2 linked regions of the Prochlorococcus marinus XMU1406 genome follow. The protein of the gene in region 1 interacts with the protein of each later gene in a pairwise test. Links are inferred from orthologs where the notes say so. Each region holds a gene or a part of one and is shown on either strand. Other genes may lie near its edges.

Evidence for each region.
Region 2: the proteins of eno (region 1) and rpe interact in binary tests that used the Escherichia coli proteins (3 or more experiments, as listed by UniProt). The link is inferred for Prochlorococcus marinus XMU1406 from one-to-one orthologs.

Annotation. Positions count from the first base shown.
Region 1 is NZ_JAAORG010000001.1:202,656-212,083, forward strand. What follows is about bases 2,681-5,525. They hold eno (phosphopyruvate hydratase), read left to right. Parts: upstream 2,681-3,379; coding sequence 3,380-4,672; downstream 4,673-5,525. Other genes in these bases: HA149_RS01100 (ATP-dependent Clp protease ATP-binding subunit), read right to left, coding at 2,681-3,117; HA149_RS01110 (ABC1 kinase family protein), read right to left, coding at 4,676-5,525. Outside these bases: transcription termination/antitermination protein NusG, read right to left, coding at 1-16; preprotein translocase subunit SecE, read right to left, coding at 68-310; more of HA149_RS01100, read right to left, coding at 373-2,680; more of HA149_RS01110, read right to left, coding at 5,526-6,343; HA149_RS01115 (hypothetical protein), read right to left, coding at 6,340-6,657; HA149_RS01120 (NAD(P)/FAD-dependent oxidoreductase), read left to right, coding at 6,913-7,869; HA149_RS01125 (P-II family nitrogen regulator), read right to left, coding at 7,892-8,173; HA149_RS01130 (sodium-dependent bicarbonate transport family permease), read right to left, coding at 8,176-9,174; HA149_RS01135 (SulP family inorganic anion transporter), read right to left, coding at 9,181-9,428. UniProt on the Escherichia coli protein: Catalyzes the reversible conversion of 2-phosphoglycerate (2-PG) into phosphoenolpyruvate (PEP). It is essential for the degradation of carbohydrates via glycolysis.
Region 2 is NZ_JAAORG010000001.1:685,862-695,170, reverse strand. Bases 269-2,994 are described here. They hold rpe (ribulose-phosphate 3-epimerase), read left to right. Parts: upstream 269-1,115; coding sequence 1,116-1,874; downstream 1,875-2,994. Other genes in these bases: lptB (LPS export ABC transporter ATP-binding protein), read right to left, coding at 2,939-2,994; ccsB (c-type cytochrome biogenesis protein CcsB), read right to left, coding at 1,896-2,825; glpX (class II fructose-bisphosphatase), read right to left, coding at 269-927. Also shown: more of glpX, read right to left, coding at 1-268; more of lptB, read right to left, coding at 2,995-3,667; HA149_RS03980 (DUF309 domain-containing protein), read right to left, coding at 3,762-4,130; translational GTPase TypA, read right to left, coding at 4,142-5,938; HA149_RS03970 (M15 family metallopeptidase), read right to left, coding at 6,051-6,770; chlP (geranylgeranyl reductase), read left to right, coding at 6,884-8,224; glyS (glycine--tRNA ligase subunit beta), read right to left, coding at 8,205-9,309. UniProt on the Escherichia coli protein: Catalyzes the reversible epimerization of D-ribulose 5-phosphate to D-xylulose 5-phosphate.

The sequences.
Region 1 (9,428 bases):
TTAATTCATTACTCATTTTTCTGGAAGCTTAATTAAGATCTTTATTAATGGATATTCGGGAGATAATTCAACCAAAAATTTGCGAGGCTGCCCATCCATAGAATCTGCTAACAGAAGCAATGGCTGCAGCAGAAAACGATACCATAATTATAACTGCTACTGATTCGCTAAAAAGTTGTTGTTTGTTAGGCCACACGACAAGTTTAAGCTCATCGTAGGTAGATCTAAAAAAATTATTATTTTTTTTAGGCTCTTCAACTTCAGGAGAATCCTTTTTAAGAGGTTCTTTATTAGTAGTAGGACTTGTCACAAAATTTTTTTTGAAATTAAGCTTTAGGCTTTAATTTTTATTTTAGCTTATTGATTTACTCCTCAGCTAGGTTTGAAAACGATCTCATCTTTTTTAGCAGGGTTAAGTTTAATTGTTATATTTTTTTTGTTTTTGAAGTTATCCTCTAAAAGTTTTGCAGCCAAGGGATTTTCTATTTGTCTTCTAAGTTCCCTGCTAAGTGGCCTAGCACCATATTCAGGTTCGTAAGAATCGTTTGCAATTTTATTAATAACTTTTTTGTCTATAGCTATATTTATTTTCTGTTCAAGTAGCAGGTTTTTTAAATCTTCTGTTTGTAAAATTATTATTTTTTGAAGTTCATCAATAGATAATGGATTAAACTTTACAACTTCGTCAATTCTATTTAAAAATTCAGGTCTAAAAATTGAAGACAATGTATTACTAATGGAATCATCTAAGATTTGTTGGTCTTTTTCTAACTTTCCCTCACTTTTAGAAATCTTTTGTGAATACTCCAGTATAGATTTACCCGCTAGGTTGCTTGTCATAATGATTACGGTATTTTTGAAGTCTACGGTCCTTCCTTGAGAGTCCGTTAATCTTCCCTCATCTAAGACTTGTAAAAGGATATTAAAAACTTCTGAATGTGCTTTTTCTATCTCATCAAGAAGTATTACTGAATAGGGTTTACGTCTTACAGCTTCAGTTAATTGACCTCCCTCTTCATAACCAACATAACCTGGAGGAGCTCCCAAAAGTCTTGCTACGGCATTTTTCTCCATATATTCACTCATGTCTAATCTTAAAAGTGCGTCTTCTTCATCAAATAAAGCTGTTGCAAGAGATTTTGCTAATTCTGTTTTACCAACACCTGTAGGACCCATAAATAAAAAAGATCCGATAGGTCTTTTAGGACTTTTCATGCCAACGCGAGCTCTTCTAATTGCAGCAGAAACAGCTTCTATAGCTTTTTCTTGTCCAATAACTTTTTCACTAAGTTCTATTTCTAGATTGACTAATTTCTTACGTTCATTTGAAACTACTTTAGAAATTGGAATACCTGTAATTTTTGAGACAACATCCGCAATATCATCAGGTTCAACTTGATATTTAAAAGGGAAATTTCTATTTTTCTTTATTTTATTAAAGTTCTCTTCAACTTTTTGTATTTCATTTTCTATTTCATTTAACTCTTCTTCAAGCTTTTCTAAATAATCCAGATCATTTTCAATTTTGCGATTTGATTTATCTTTAATTTGTTTTGTTAGCTTATCTTCTTCTTTCATTAAAATAGATAATTGCTCCATTTCTTCCCTTAAAATGTTCCAATTGTCCAAAAGAACGTTCAATTTTGACTCTGATTGTTGCCTCATATTCAGCAGTTTTTCTTGAGCTTCGATATTTTCTCCTTGCAAATTATTCAGTTTTTCATTAATAGTATGAAGTTTATTTTCTTGTTGGAGAATTATTTGAGGCTTTTTATTAGACTCGATTTTTAACTCTGCAGCTGCTTCATCAATTAAATCTATTGCTTTATCAGGAAGACATTTATCACTGATGTATCTGTCGGCCAATTTTGCAGAATAGTTTACAGCTTCTTCAGAAATTTTTATTCCATGATGTGATTCATATTTCTTTTTTATACCTTGCAGTATTTTTGCGCTTAATTCTACTGAAGGTTCATTAACAACTATCTTTTGAAAGCAATTATTTAATGCCTGATCTTTTTCAATAGTTTCACGAAATTTCTCAGGAGTTGTTGTACCGATACATCTAAGTTCTCCTTCAGCCAGTAAAGGTTTTAAGATATTGCTAATGTCGGTAGAAGATCTTTCAGAACTTAATATTGAATGAATTTCATCAATAAATAGAATCATTCCTTGGTTTGGATTGCTTAGTTCTTGCATTATTAAGCTTAGCCTTTCTTCTAGTTGGCCTCTAAATTTTGTCCCAGAAACTAAAGCACCTAAGTCAAGCGAAATAATTTTAAAGTCTGTTAAAGAATCAGGAACTTTTTTGTCTACAATTAATTGCGCAAGTAATTTTGCAATTGAGGTTTTACCAACTCCAGGATTGCCGATAAGTATAGGATTATTTTTGTTTCTTCTGCAAAGTACCCTCATTAAATTATTGATCTCATTTTCTCTCCCTAAAACAGGATCCAGTAAGCCTTTTGTAGCTGATTCTGTTAAATCTTTTCCATAAATTAAGAGAGCATTTTCATCTTTCCCAACTTGTTTTTTGGTTTCAATTTGAAGTTTACTTTTGGGTAATGGGACAATAGTTTCTTTAAATTTTTCTTCTTTAACTAAAGTCTCTTTATTTGATTGATTATTTATTTCAAGTACATTCTCATAATTAAAAGAATCTTTTGATTGATTAATATTTGGGAAAAACTTTAATTCTTCTTCTAATTTTTCCATCGAAAGGTTGCCTTCTTCAAAAACATAATTTCCAATTCTTAAATCTCTTCCAAGAGCAATTAGTAAATGAGGGATTTCTATGAATCTCGATCCCCATTGAATTTTAATCTGATTCGCATTATCTAATAAAATTTCTAAATCTTCTCCGATAGTAAAAATATCTGACTCATTTGTTGGAGTATCTTCTAAAAAATCTTCTGTTATATCTAAAACTGTATCTTGGTCAATTGATAATTTTTCTATAAAAGCAAAAAATTCACTTGATGAGAACAATGTATGAATTATGTGTTCAATATTAAACTCGCTATGATCCCATTTTTTTGCTGTTTCTTCCCCTAATAAAAGAAGATTCCAACTGATATCGCTAAATAGTTCAGGACTGGATGTAAGTGTTTCTCTCATAAACTATAAAAACTATAGTTGATTATTAATTAATATTCTAAATAGTATCTGCATTAATAATCATCCAATAATTTTTAAATTGTAAGATGAATTTGAAAAATATGTTCATAAGAGGGGTTGCAGGGACTTTAGAATTAATAAAAGCGTTAACTAATATTTGAGTTGTTATGAAACTAAAAATTATAATTGTTTAACATATATATTTCAGATATTAGCCAAATAGTTCAGCTATTAATAGGATTTAAATAGTAATAATTAAATTGTGAAAGAAACTATTGATTTTCTTATTGATACTATTGAAGCAAGGCAAGTCCTTGATTCAAGAGGTAATCCAACTGTAGAGGCAGAAGTATTTTTGGAATGTGGTGCAAGTGGTAGAGCAATTGTTCCCAGCGGAGCTAGCACTGGTGCTCATGAGGCACATGAATTAAGGGATGGTGGTTCAAAATATATGGGGAAGGGTGTTTTAAATGCTGTTAATAAAATTCATGAAACAATATCCCCGGCTTTATGTGGTTTGTCAGCTTTAGATCAAACTGCAGTAGATAAATTAATGATTGAAATTGATGGAACTCCTAATAAATCTAACCTTGGAGCAAATTCAATCCTTGCAGTAAGTCTTGCAACTGCCAGAGCATCAGCAAATGCTTTAGACGTTCCACTATATAGGTATCTTGGAGATCCATTATCCAATCTCCTTCCAGTCCCATTAATGAATGTAATAAATGGTGGTGCTCATGCACCAAATAGTCTTGATTTTCAGGAATTTATGCTTGTCCCACATGGAGTTAATAATTTCAGTGAATCATTAAGAATGGGTACTGAAATTTTTCACTCATTAAAATCATTACTTGATCAAAAAGGTCTATCTACTGCTGTAGGGGATGAGGGTGGATTTGCACCTAATTTGTCATCAAGCGAAGAAGCAGGGGACTTATTATTAGAAGCAATTCAAAAAGCCGGATTTAAGCCTGGTGAGCAGGTATCTTTAGCTTTAGATGCTGCTAGTACTGAATTTTATAGTGATGGTATTTATAAATATGAAGGTAAAAGTTTAAATAGTTCTGAAATGATTTCATATCTTTCAAGATTAGTTTCTAATTATCCAATAGTTTCAATAGAGGACGGTTTAGCTGAGGATGATTGGGAGGGTTGGTCAGAATTAAACAAAGAATTAGGAAATAAAGTTCAGCTTGTAGGTGATGATCTATTCGTTACTAATACAGAAAGATTAAGGAAAGGGATTATGGAAAAATCTGCCAATTCAATCCTAATAAAGGTAAATCAAATTGGAACATTAACTGAAACTTTGGAAGCTATTGAGTTAGCTAAAATATCTGGTTTCACAAGTGTTATTAGTCATAGAAGTGGTGAGACTGAAGATACAACAATTGCAGATTTATCTGTAGCCACAAGAGCGGGTCAGATCAAGACAGGCTCGTTAAGCAGAAGTGAAAGGATTGCAAAATACAATAGGCTTTTAAAAATTGAGGAGGAATTGGGAAATCAAGCAAGATTCGCTGGAGCTTTAGGATTAGGTCCCAAAAATATATAGTTTTTAGCGCTTAAGTTTTTCTAAACGTGAGCCTTTTCTCATACTTAATTGGCACTTTATCCAATCAATACTTATTGGTAGTGCAAAAAAAAGTGGCAACAATGCAAAATTATTTTGTTTATTGGTTACTAGTAAAGCAGATGCAATTGATAAGCTTCCTATAAGAATTGAATGGCCTAAAGTTTTTTGAGCAGTAAACATTTTTTTGAATTGCCTATCAGACTCTCCCATTCTTATTTGCAATTGTAAATCGCCCTGCTCTAATCTTTCTAAACTTTCATCTATTCTTTTGGGAATGCCAACAGCTTTCGATCCTAGTTCACCTACTTGCCTTCCAAATTGGTTAATTAAATCGTTGGGAGTTTGATTATTTGAAGTCATAAGTTCTATTAAATAAGGCTTGGTAACTGATACAAGGTTAAACCCTGGATCAAGCATTCTACCAACTCCTTCAAAAGTTGATAAAGCTCTCATCACAAAGATTAAATCTACTGGTAGTTGAAATGGTGTTTCATAAACAAGTTCGTATAAATCTCCAGATAATTTTTCAATAATATTTGGACTAAATGGTGGAGTTAAGGCTTCTTTAAGCATCAATCTGACTAATCTTCTGACTGGTCCTACATCAATATCTTTTGAAATTAGTCCAGCTTGTTGTAATTGACTGACAAGTGATGAGGCGTCTCTTAAAGCAGCAGCCTTAACCATCCCCCCTAATCTTGTTTGAAGATTATTTGAGATATTGCCCATCATTCCAAAATCATAAAAAATCAATTTACCTTCATTTGAAACTGCTAGATTCCCTGGATGAGGGTCTGCATGAAAAAAACCGTAATTTACTAATTGTTTCAAATAACTGATGGCGCCTATTTCTGCGATTTTAGGTAAATCAATTTCTTGTGATTGTAATTTTTCTAAATCGCTTATTTTTGTTCCTTCTAGATAACTTAAACAAAGGACTTTTTCACTGCTCATATCCCAAATTACTTCAGGAACTTCAACATTTTCATCATCAAGAAATTGCTGTCTAAATCTTGCTGCATATTGTGCTTCAGAATTAAAATCAAGCTCCTTCATGAGAACTTTCCTACACTCTTTAGCAATCTCAACCCAGTTTCTACCTCGACTCCAATTCTTATTTTTCTGCAATAATCCTGCTATTTGCTGCATTATGCCCAAATCTATAATAAACAATTCTTTTAAGTTAGGCCTTTGAACTTTAAAAACTACTTTCTTACCATCTTTTAAAGTCGCCCTATGGACCTGAGCTAGTGATGCTGATCCAACCGGTTCACATATTATTTGATCTATTTCATTAAACTTACATCCTAGTTCTTCTCTTATAGTTTCTTCAACTTGCGCAAATGAAAAATTAGGAACTTGATCCTGCAATTTAGACAATTCCTGTATCCAGGTATTAGGAATTAAATCAGGTCTCGCTGATAATAATTGTCCAATTTTAATAAATGCTGATCCAAGCGTTATTAATTGATTAGTAAACCACCTAGCTCTTTTAATTTGGACCCTACTTTTTTCATTATTCTTATTTTGGAAAATTGTAAATCTGATATTATCTATCCATAAATTTATTAAAAGCGAAATCAGAGTTATCCAAATAAGAAAGGCCCTCTTCAATTTTTTTAAAGGATAATGAAGAATGTGATAACTCATTTAATTTGATTATTTATATTTTTGTTAAAGAGATCAATTTGCTTATTGATACCTTCAATTTCATTTAAAGCTTTATTTATTTTGGAATCTTGATAAGTATTTTTAGACTCATTTTCTTGAATATTTTCGGCTTTTTCCAGTCTTGATGCTTCTTCGATTATGGATTCTTTTAAACTATCAAATTCTTTTTTGAGAATTTCTGGAGCGTCCTGTGCAATATTTGTTGCTTCTTCAATTTTTTCAACCAATATTTCGTTTAATTTTTCGGTTACTTTCTTAATGGCAGCTTTTAAAAGGTAATCAGAGTTGGTCATGAAAAATATAATGTTTCAACGGCAATTGATTTTTCGATATGACCTAATAATAGATCAATACAGAACATTTCACGTAACTGATCATTTTGATAATTAATTTTTTATGTTTTTCCTATGTAAGTTTGTTTCTATATTAAGCTTTTTTCTCTTTTTTCTTTTAACTTATATCTATATAAAGGTTCAGGTATTTACTCTAAAAATATCTTCTAACCAAGAACTCATCTAATTAACTACTAAAAAAGGAGTTTTTAAAAATTGGAAATCATTGAGTCAGATGTAGTTATTATCGGAGGAGGCCCCGCCGGATGTACTTGCGCACTTTATACATCTCGTTCAAACTTAAAGACAGTAATTTTAGATAAAAATCCATCTGTTGGCGCCTTAGCAATAACTCATCAAATAGCTAATTATCCAGGTGTTCCGGTTGATATAAGTGGAGAAAAATTACTTACTCTAATGAGAGAGCAGGCTGTGCAATACGGCACAGATTATAGAAGAGCGCAAGTGTTTGGAATAGACGCTAGTGGAGAATGGAAAATGGTTTATACGCCCGAAGGTACTTTCAAAGCTAAAGCACTTGTACTTGCAAGTGGAGCCATGGGTAGGCCTGCATCATTTAAGGGCGAAGCCGATTTTCTTGGCAAAGGAGTAAGTTATTGTGCTACATGTGATGGGGCTTTTTATAAAAATAGAGAAGTTGCCGTTGTTGGAGTGAATAAGGAGGCAATTGAGGAGGCAACTGTTCTAACTAAATTTGCATCAACTGTGCATTGGATTACATCAAGTGATCCTAAATCAGATAATGAAGAAGCTATGGAATTGATGGATAATTCAAATATAAAACATTGGAGTAGAACAAGATTATTGGAAATATTGGGCGATGATATGGGAGTGAATGGGGTTGTTGTGAAAAATAAACAAGAAGAAAATCCTATCAATTTAAATTTAGATGGAGTGTTTGTCTACATGAGTGGTTCAAAGCCGATTACTGATTTTTTAGGGGATCAAATTGCTTTAAAAGAAGACGGAGGAGTTATTGTTGATGATTTTATGTCTACAAACTCTGATGGAGTATGGGCTATTGGAGATATAAGAAATACACCATTTAAGCAAGCCGTAGTTGCGGCTTCTGATGGATGTATTGCTGCAATGTCAATTGATAGATACTTAAATAGTCGAAAAAATATAAGAGTTGATTGGATTCATTCTTAAAAATAAATCTTGCTTCTCTAATTTAAAGGGGTGTTGCTTCTGAAATATAAGCAACTCCTCCGTAGTAGCTTAAATCGTCTCTTATGTTATCTCTCATTTTATCTATTAATTCTTGCTCACAAAAAACAATTACATGAGCATTTGCTCCTAATCCTGTAAATTCCATATCTTCAGTAACAACTCTTTCAGGCCCTCTGCCTGTAGCGTGTTTCATAACTGTATATCCAGGAACATTAGCTTTTTCTAATGTTTTAATGATTGCATCTAGTTCTCTTTCACTAAATATCAAGTCTAATCTTTTCATTTTTATAGAGGGGACAATGGGATAATGGTATTTACTAAACTCATATATATGGGAATGCCAAGAACTATATTGAATGGGAAAGTTAGACCTAGTGTAGTTGAAATATAATAACTAGATTTGGCTTCTGGAACTGTCATCCTCATCGCTGTAGGAACTGCTAAATAAGAGGCGCTTGCACATAAAACCACAAATAAAAGTGCGTTGCCAGGACCTAAAGATAAAAATCTTGCAACGAAAACACCAATAAATGCGTTAAACAAAGGCATAAAAATGGCAAAGCCAATCAAGAAAGAACCCGCATTCTTAAGTCTCGGCAATCTTTGAGCAGCGACTATTCCCATATCTAGCAAGAAGAAGCATTCTGCTCCATAGAATAATTGTCCAGTAAAAGGCTCCATTTTTGCAATCCCTGAGGGATTACTGGAAGCAGTCAGAAATCCTACAATTAAGCTTGAGAGCAATAAATAAACTGATCCATTCAAAAGTGATTCGTGTAAAATTGCGCTTAGATGCATTTTTCTTGATTTTGGTCTATTTTGGGGAGCTGCAAATTTTACAAGTAATAATCCAACAATTATTGCAGGAGATTCCATTAAAGCTAAGGCGCCAACCATAAACCCATCAAAGGCTATTTTTTGACTTTCCAAAAAACTTTCTGCGGAAATAAATGTCACAGCACTAATTGAACCGTATGCTGCTGCTATTGCAGCTGAATTAAAGACATCAAACTTAAATCTTAAAATTAAAAATCCAATCAGCGGGATTAGAAGTGACATCAGTATTGCAGCACTTAAAGTAGGCAATACTTGATCTGTAAAACCACTTTTCTGTATCTCTATACCTCCTTTAAACCCAATAGCTAGTAGCAGATATAAGGAGAAGAGTTTAGGTAATGGAGCTGGTATTTCTAAATCAGATTTAAAGAGTACCGAAATTGCTCCAATCAAAAAGAAAAGAACGGGCGGGGCTAATACATTTTGCAGAATTGGATTTATTTCCATAAATTACTAGGATATTTCATTTAGAGCAGTTTCTAAAGCTTCTTTTCTTGTTTCAATAATGCCTTCAACTCCAAACTTAGCTAATCTATCTTTTACTTTTTCATTAGCACCAGCAACAAATGCTTTTCTGGAATTATTTTTTGCTTCTTGCATCATATCCTCTATTGCAAGAGTCGCGGTAACTCCAAGTCGTGGTACATCAGTAATATCTAATATCAAAACTTTGTAGTTTCTTACAAGCATCATTCTCTCAG
Region 2 (9,309 bases), 490 kb from region 1 along the record:
TATTACTAAACTACTTGTTCTAACACAATCTCTTTCAAATTTAACTCCGTCAAATAATAATCCATCAGTTATTCCACTTCCAGCGAAAACAACATTTTCTCCAGATGCCAATTCGTTAGCTTCGTAGATTTTATCTATATCTGTTATGCCCATTTCATTTAGACGTTTTATATTCCCTTCTTTTGTGTAATCAGCCCATTCAGAAGTTTGAGCGATTGCTGGATCATAAACTAGTTGTCCTTGAAAGTGTCCACCTAGAGCTCTCATTGCAGCTGCGGAAATAACACCTTCTGGAGCTGCACCTATACCCATCAAGCAATGTGTTCCAGTTCCTGCAAACCCACATGCAATTGCAGCTTGAACATCACCATCAGAAATCGGTTGTACTTTTGCACCACATCCACGAATTTCATTAATTAAGTCTTTATGCCTCGTTCTATCCATTACAACAACAGTAAGTTCATCAATAGAGAGTTCCAAGCAATCACTAAGAATTTTCAAGTTTTCAGTAGCCGAATTTCTAATATCTACTTTCCCTTTTGCAGCAGGCGGAGCTGCTAATTTGTTCATGTAAAAATCAGGTGCATTAAAAAGACCACCGGTATCTGATGCTGCCAAAACGGCCATAGAGCCTCTTTGATTATTTGCACAAAGATTTGTTCCTTCACAAGGATCTACCGCAAAGTCAACACCTGGTCCACTTCCACTTCCCACCTCTTCACCTATATAAAGCATAGGTGCTTCATCTCTTTCACCTTCACCAATAACAATTTTCCCTTTCATTTCAATTTTGCCCATTCGCAATCTCATTGCTTCCACAGCTGCAGCATCAGCTTCATCTTTTTGACCAAGTCCTGTTAGTTTTGCTGAAGCAATTGCTGCTTGCTCGACAACTTCGAGAATTTCTTGAATTAAAGTTTGATTCACAATTAAATTTTTGAGGATTTTCTAAAAGGTTTTGAGTATGATCTCATAAAAAATATCATTTTTTATGAGAATTATTATGCTAGTAAGCTTTTTTTAACTCTTTACAGCTGTTACTTTATCAGGCCGTGACTTTAAATTAGGAATAAACAACTAAATATAGTATCTTTATTAAATATTTTAAAAATTAAATGACTGAGACAAATCAAGCAAATTTAGCTGGTGTTAATAGACCAATTCAAATAATTCCTTCAGTTTTACCTGCAGATTGGGCAAATATGGGGGCATGTGTTAAAGAGCTCGAGGAAGCTGGGGTAGATAGAATACAATTTGATGTAATGGATGGAAATTTCGTCCCAAATCTTACATTCGGTCCTGAAATGATTGCTGCATGCAGGAAATATTGCAATGTCCCTTTTGAAACTCAATTAATGGTGAGTCAATATAATTGTGAAACCATGCTTGAATCTTATGTAAACGCTACAAAAGGGGCAAATGGTGAACCTGGGGTAGTAATAGCTCATGCCGAAGCTAATATTCATTTGCATAGAGTTCTCGGAAGAATTAGAGACCTTGGAGGATCTCCTTCTGTTGCATTAAACCCTCATACTCCTTTTGAAATGATTAAAAACATTATGGATATGGTTGATCATGTTTTGGTTATGACAGTTAATCCAGGGTTTGGTGGTCAAGCTTACATACCAACAATGCTTAATAAAATCAGAGAAATAAGAAACTTTATTATAGAAAAAAACTTAGATGTAGACATTGAAGTTGATGGGGGCATTAAAGCAAATTGGACTATTTCACAATGTGCCTATGCTGGTGCTAATTGTTTTATTGCAGGTAGTGGAATGTTTGCTTACCCTACATTAAAAGAGGGATGTGATGACTTGAGAAAAGTTGCGCAAGAAGCACAAAAAGGGAATGTGATTTCAGAGCCTCAATAAATATTAAGGGTGATTTTTTTATCACCCAAATATCCAGCCATAACTATGTAAGCCTATTCCCAAGAAATTAACTCCTAAATAACATACTAAAACAACTAAAAAGCCAATAGATGCTAATAATGCTGGTTTGCGTCCTTGCCAACCCTTGCTGATTCTCATATGCAGATAAGCGGCATAAAACAACCATGAGATAAACGCCCATGTTTCTTTTGGATCCCAACTCCACCATGTGCCCCAGGCCTCATTAGCCCAGACTGCTCCTGAAATTAAACCGAGAGTCAAAAGAACAAAACCTATTAATATAGAACGATAACTTAACGTATCTAATTCTTCTGAATGAGAAAATTCAATAGGTTCAACTATACCATTCAAAGGATAGTTGTTAGTAAGTTTGAACCCTCCAATACCAGTAGAACTACTTCTGATTTGAAGCGGCTTATTTTTATTAATGAACAAAACAGATACTGAAAGTAAAGAACCTATTATTAATGCAGCATAACTAAGCATTACGACACTAACATGCATTACTAACCAACTAGATCTTAATGCTGGAACCAAGTTGGATGATAGTTTCAAATCGTCAGGCAAAACAAAACAAGCAAAGGCAACAGTTAGCAACTCAATAGGTATGGCAATTGAGGGGATTATTGGAGATTGGTATTCCCTCTCAATCAATAGTTGTCCTATTGTGATCCCCCAAGCAAGGAAATAAAGAGATTCATACAAATTGCTAATAGGAAAATGTCCAGAAATTGACCACCTAAAAAGTAATTGTAATGTTATTAATAAATTCACTAAAATTGTTAGAAGTCTTACAGTAGAAGAAGACTTTTTTTTGAAAACTGCACCTAAAGATATTGGTAAATTAACTAATAAAAAATAAAAGACTAAAAGACCTAGGACTGAAACTGGATCATATATTAAATTTTTAATAAGATTATCTAGTATCATTCAAAAAACTTTATCTGGTTTTAATATTTTAAGACAATCAAATAATAATTAAAATCATCTTTATATGAGGAAATCTTTAATAATTACTTTTTAATTTATTTTTCAAAATGATTTCAAAGTTTGAAATTATCTCCTAGATAATACTTCCTGACAATTGGATTATCAGCTAATTCATTTGATGATCCGTTTGCTAAAATTTTTCCTTCACTTAATACATATGATTTGTTAGTAATTAAAAGTGTTTCCCTTACATTATGGTCTGTAATAAGAATCCCTACACCGTCATTTCTTAATTTAAGAATTAGTTTCTTTAAATCATTCACAGCTAGAGGATCGATTCCAGCAAAAGGTTCGTCTAATAATAAATATTTAGGTCCTTTTCTACCTACAGTAAGAGCCCGGGCTATTTCACATCTCCTCCTCTCTCCTCCTGAAAGTTGATAACCATAATTATCTACAAAATTATTCAAATTAAATTCATTAATTAATTGTTCTCTTCTATTTCTAATTGCTGCTCTACTATAGGATGAATTCTGCAAAGCTAAATCTATATTATCCTTCACAGTAAGGTCTCTAAATATGCTCGCTTCCTGCGTTAAATAACCCAAACCAAGTCTTGATCTAATTGTGAGAGGTAGATTGGTTATATTTTTACCATTCATTAAAATTTCACCTTTATCAGGTTTTATATTCCCAACAGCAAGATTAAAAGTGGTAGTTTTCCCAGCACCATTAGGTCCCATCAAACCTACAACTTCTCCTGGATTTACAGTTATGCAAACATCATTTACGATTAATCTCCCTTTAATTGAAAGGGATACATTATGAATTTTTAAGTTCATTTTCCTTCATATCGATTAGTTTTCTTGTTTTCTTGGAAAAAAAATGAGATAGAAAATAATATTTTAATTGAAGATAAAGATATATTCATATTTATCAAAGAGGTTTCAAAAAAGGCTTGTCGTTCTCACTTAATAGCTCCTTATATTGTAATTTCCTCAATAAATCTTCCAAACATAAGCAGAAGGATTCAAGATCAATCCCTAAATTAATCTTGGTTCTAGTTTTTATTCTGCCTAAACCCTCTCCAAGCAAAATAGTTGCTCCATTTAAATTACCCTTACTTAAGTGAAACTGAGAAACTGATACTTGTAAAATTCCCTGGATAACTTGTCTTTCGTCACCATCAACGGAGTTCCATATTTCTTCAAAAGCATCATGAGCCTCATACCATTCATGATTGTTAAAAAGATTTAAAGCAGTAAAAAGGGAATCTTTAAAACTTTTTGTACTTTCTTCGTTCATGAAACTAATTATTAATTTTTTTTCTTTTTATTTATTTTTCTCATTCTTATTGAATCCGGTGTTACCTCTAGCATTTCATCTGGTCCAATATATTCTAATGCTCTTTCAAGGGTAATATCAACAGGTGACTGCAAAGTATCAAGTTCTTCTGCCCCTGCAGACCTCATATTAGTCAACTGCTTAGTTTTACATATATTCAACTCAAGATCTTGAGGTCGATTATTCTCTCCGATTATCATTCCCTTATAAACTTTAACTCCAGGTTTAATAAAATAAACTCCCCTATCTTCCGCATTCTTTAATGCATAAAATGTGGCTACACCTTCCTCAAAAGCTATAAGGACTCCATTTCTCCTAGTTTCAAAATCTCCTGTTTTAGGTTTATATTCATAAAATGAGTGACTCATGATACCTTCACCTCTTGTAATACGAACAAATTCACCACGAAATCCAATTAGTCCTCTTGATGGAACAAGAAATTCTAATTGAGTTCTCCCATCTGAACTTGTCTGCATGTTTTTCATCTCCGCCTTTCTCGATCCAAGTTTCTCTATACATGAACCAACGGATACTTCAGGCACATCTAGGACCAAGGTCTCTATAGGCTCACATTCAACATCATCAATTTCTCTAAAAATTACTTGAGGTTGTGAGATTTGAAACTCGAACCCTTCTCTTCTCATCGTTTCAATTAGAATACCTAAATGTAATTCTCCTCTTCCTGAGACTGAGAACCTATCAGGAGAATCAGTTTCTTCGACCCTCAGGGCAACATTTGTTAAAAGTTCCCTTTCCAATCTATTTTTTAATTGTCTACTAGTAACAAATTTTCCTTCTTTACCCGCAAATGGAGAATCGTTAACAACAAAAGTCATATTTAAGGTGGGTTCATCAACTTTGATTAATGGAAGTGGATGGGGAGAATCGGAACATGCTATGGTCTCACCAATATTGACGTCATCGAAACCAGAAACGGCAACGATATCTCCCGCAAATGCCTCATTTATATCAATCCTTTGTAATCCTTCGAATCCTAGTAATTTACTAACCTTACCTTTAATAGTTTTTCCATTTTCTTTAATTAAACTAGCTTGTTGACCATTTTTGATAGTTCCATTATGAATTTTTCCAATTACAATTCTGCCTAAGAAATCAGAATAATCCAAAGTAGTTATTTGTAGCTGAAGAGGCTTATTTGCATCACCTACTGGAGGTGGAACATGTCTGATAATAGCTTCAAAAAGAGGCATCATATTGTCACTATTAGATTCCATCTCTTCTTTTGCGAAACCAGATAAGCCGCTTCCAAAAAGATAAGGGAAATCACATTGATCATCATCAGCTCCTAATTCTAAAAACAAATCCAGTACCTTATCAATTGCTATCTCTGGCACTACTCTTGGTCTATCAATTTTATTTACAAAAACAATAGGCCTAAGTCCTTTTTCTAGTGCTTTTTTTAAAACAAATCTTGTCTGCGGCATTGGCCCCTCATTTGCATCAACGATAAGCAGGCAACCATCAACCATTCCCAATACCCTCTCGACTTCTCCTCCAAAATCTGCATGTCCTGGTGTATCTATAATGTTAATCCTGGTATCTTTGTAGTTAACTGCTGTATTTTTTGAGAGTATTGTTATTCCTCTTTCTCTTTCAAGATCATTCGAATCCATTACGCATGTAGGAATAACTTCATTGTCTCTAAATATTCCTGATTGAGATAACAAAGCATCCACAAGGGTTGTCTTCCCATGATCTACATGGGCAATAATTGCAACATTCCTAATTTCTTTTATCGAAGATGACATTTATAAAATTTAAACAAATAGTAGATTGACTTTATTAAGGCTAACCCAAAGAATGCTTATTATGAGAATTTTCTCTTTAAGACTTTGACAAACATACATCATATTGAATGAACTAAATTTGTGATTTTCTATTTGAAATTTCAAAAACTTTTAAAGCTTCAATTGATCCCTCATATCTCCAATGCCAAGGTTCATAATCTATATATTTATTATCTTTGGGGAAAGATAACTTAAAGTGAAATTTAGGTGCATTCTTTATTAACCATTTAAAGGCGTCAGTATTTTCGAATTCGGCCTCAAAGTCCGTTTCTCTTTGAGTAGCATCTCCAATATCAATGGCAAAACCAGTACTATGTTCAGAATATCCTGGAGGGGCTGAAACTCTAGCTCTTTCTGCCGCTTCTTGATTTCTAATAGATTTTAAAGAATAAAAGATATTGTTTTGCAAATTTATTGATCTATAACCACTTAAGAAGACCAAATATATCCCATCCTTTTTGGCTGCTTCTCTCATCTTTAGAAGAGAATCGCGCATATCAATATGAACTTCAATATTAGGCTCAATTAAAACTAGTTTCTCTTTAGGGGTTTCATTATATGGAAGATGGCCTAAAATTCTGGCATCATGATTTCTTTCAACCTGAAATTTGAGATTATTAAGAGGTATTAATTCTACATTTCTAATAAATCGCAATGAAGCGACAGAAAAGATAAGGAAAAGAAATGGAGAAAATATTAATAATTTTTTTAATAATGTTGAATTAGGGTTATTTAGATAAGTTCTTTTGGCGAGTGGTATATCAAATTGATCGATATCTTTGTTTAGTTCCAATATTTAGAAGTGAATTTGGAAAACATATTTCGATATTAACTATTATTTTAAGAAATGCACTTTTATAAGCAAAAAAGATGTAGTTTTTATATACAGTATTATTTTTTTTTCATATGTTGAGGGTAGCTGTTATTGGTGGAGGTCCAAGTGGTTCTTGTGCTGCAGAAATACTTGCTAAAGCTGGAATAAAAACTTGGCTCTTCGAGAGGAAATTAGATAATGCAAAACCATGTGGAGGAGCAATTCCACTTTGCATGGTAGAAGAATTTGATTTGCCTGAGTCAATTATTGATAGGAAAGTAAGACATATGAGAATGATATCTCCTTCCAATAGAGAGGTAGATATAAGTTTAGATAGAGTTTATGGGGAAAGTGATAATGAGTTTATAGGGATGTGTAGAAGAGAAGTTATGGATGCCTTTATGCGCAACAGAGCATCAGATTATGGTGCTACATTAATAAATGGATTAGTTACTTCTATTGATACTGGCGATAATAATCAAGGGCCATATAAGCTTTCCTACTCAGATTTTACGAATGGAGATAAAAAAGGGGAACTCAAAGAGCTTACTGTTGACCTTTTGATCGGAGCTGATGGAGCCAATAGCAGAGTCGCAAAAGCAATGGATGCGGGAGATTACAAAGTTGCTATAGCATTTCAGGAAAGAATTAAATTGCCTAAAGAAGAAATGAGTTACTACGAAGATCTTGCTGAAATGTATGTCGGAACTGATGTTTCTCCTGATTTTTATGGTTGGGTATTTCCGAAATATGATCATGTTGCTGTGGGCACTGGAACCATGCAAAAGAATCAGTCATTAATTAAAGGACTTCAAGAGGGTGTAAGAAATAGGGCAAAGAAAAGACTTGTTAATGGTGAAGTAATAAAGGTAGAAGCTCACCCTATTCCTGAGCATCCAAGGCCAAGAAGAGTAGTTGGGAGAATGGCATTGGTTGGTGATGCAGCTGGTTATGTTACAAAAAGTTCTGGAGAGGGTATTTATTTTGCTGCAAAAAGCGGAAGAATGTGTGCTGAAGAAATTGTTGAAGCATCAAAAAATGGTCAAGTAATTCCATCAGAAAAAGATTTAAAAAACTATCTTAAAAAATGGGATAAAAAATATGGAACAACCTATAAGGTGCTAGAAATCCTTCAAAATATTTTCTATAGAAATGATTCTGCAAGAGAAGCCTTTGTTGAGATGTGTGATGACATGGATGTGCAAAGACTTACTTTTGATAGCTATTTATACAAAAGAGTTGTCTCCATGAAACCATTACAGCAACTTAAAATTACAATGCTTACACTTGGCTCGATTTTAAGAGGGAAAGCTCTAGCACCTCTTAAATATAAACCCGTTGATAGTGCTGTTAGGGAAAATAAAGAAGTAGAAAAAATGCTAGAAAATTATTCAATAAAGGGAGGCATTAAAGTTAAGAGTTCAAAAGTGTAAAGTCGGCTATTTTTAGAGAATAATTTCTAATTAAGCTCAATAAATTGAGTCTATTATTTCTTATTTTTAAATCCTCTGACATTATTAGGACTCCCTTTTTATTATCAAATAAATCCTCGATAGTGCTTATATTAATCTCAAACAAATTTAGAAGTTCCAAATAATTGCAATAACCTTTCGAAAAAAGTTTTTCTAATTCTTCAATAAATTCAAAAACTTTCAATTCACAATCTTTTTCAAAAAGTTTTGTGTTTACATTCTCCTCTGCAGAGAAAACATCTGCTGAAAGATTACTATTTTTAGCTAATTTGCTTACCCTGGTAATTACCTTCTGGATTTCAACAAAATTTTCCTTTTCTTTAAAATTCATAATAGATTTAATCCTATTTTTAAGATCAACAATATTTAATACTCTTTTTTGAGATAATTCATCAGAAGAGCAAACTGCCTTGATTAATTCTTTACTTAGTGATATTTCTTCTAGATGACTAACAATTCTTTGAACTAAAAATTCATTTAAATCATTAAATACTATTTCTCTTGAGAAGTTTAAATTCGGAAATACGATTCCCCAAAAATCAATAAGTTCGTTGAACAATTTATCTAAAGGTAAATTAAATTCATAATCCCAAATTATTTTAATCACTCCATTCAAATTTCTTCTTAAGGCATAAGGATCAGATGATCCACTAGGACGTTTACCAGAAATAAATATACTTATTAAAGTTTCGACCTTATCTGCGATAGAAACTATTGCACCATATTTTGTGGAGGGCAAAGCATCTTTATAAAAAGAAGGTAAATAATGTTCAGCGACAGCCAAGCAAACATCCTCACTAAATCCCTCATATTTAAGATATTTACCACCCATTATTCCTTGCAGCTCAGGGAATTCGAAAACAATTTCACTACATAAGTCGTTTTTACAGTATTTAGCAGCTTCTATTATTTTTTTTTCTTCTAAAGACTTATTATTTAAAAATTTAAGAATTTTTTTAGTAACTTCCTCTATCCTTTCTACCCTCTGAAATATATTTCCAAGTCCTTTCAAATAGGAAACAGATTTAAGCTTTTCATTTCTTTCG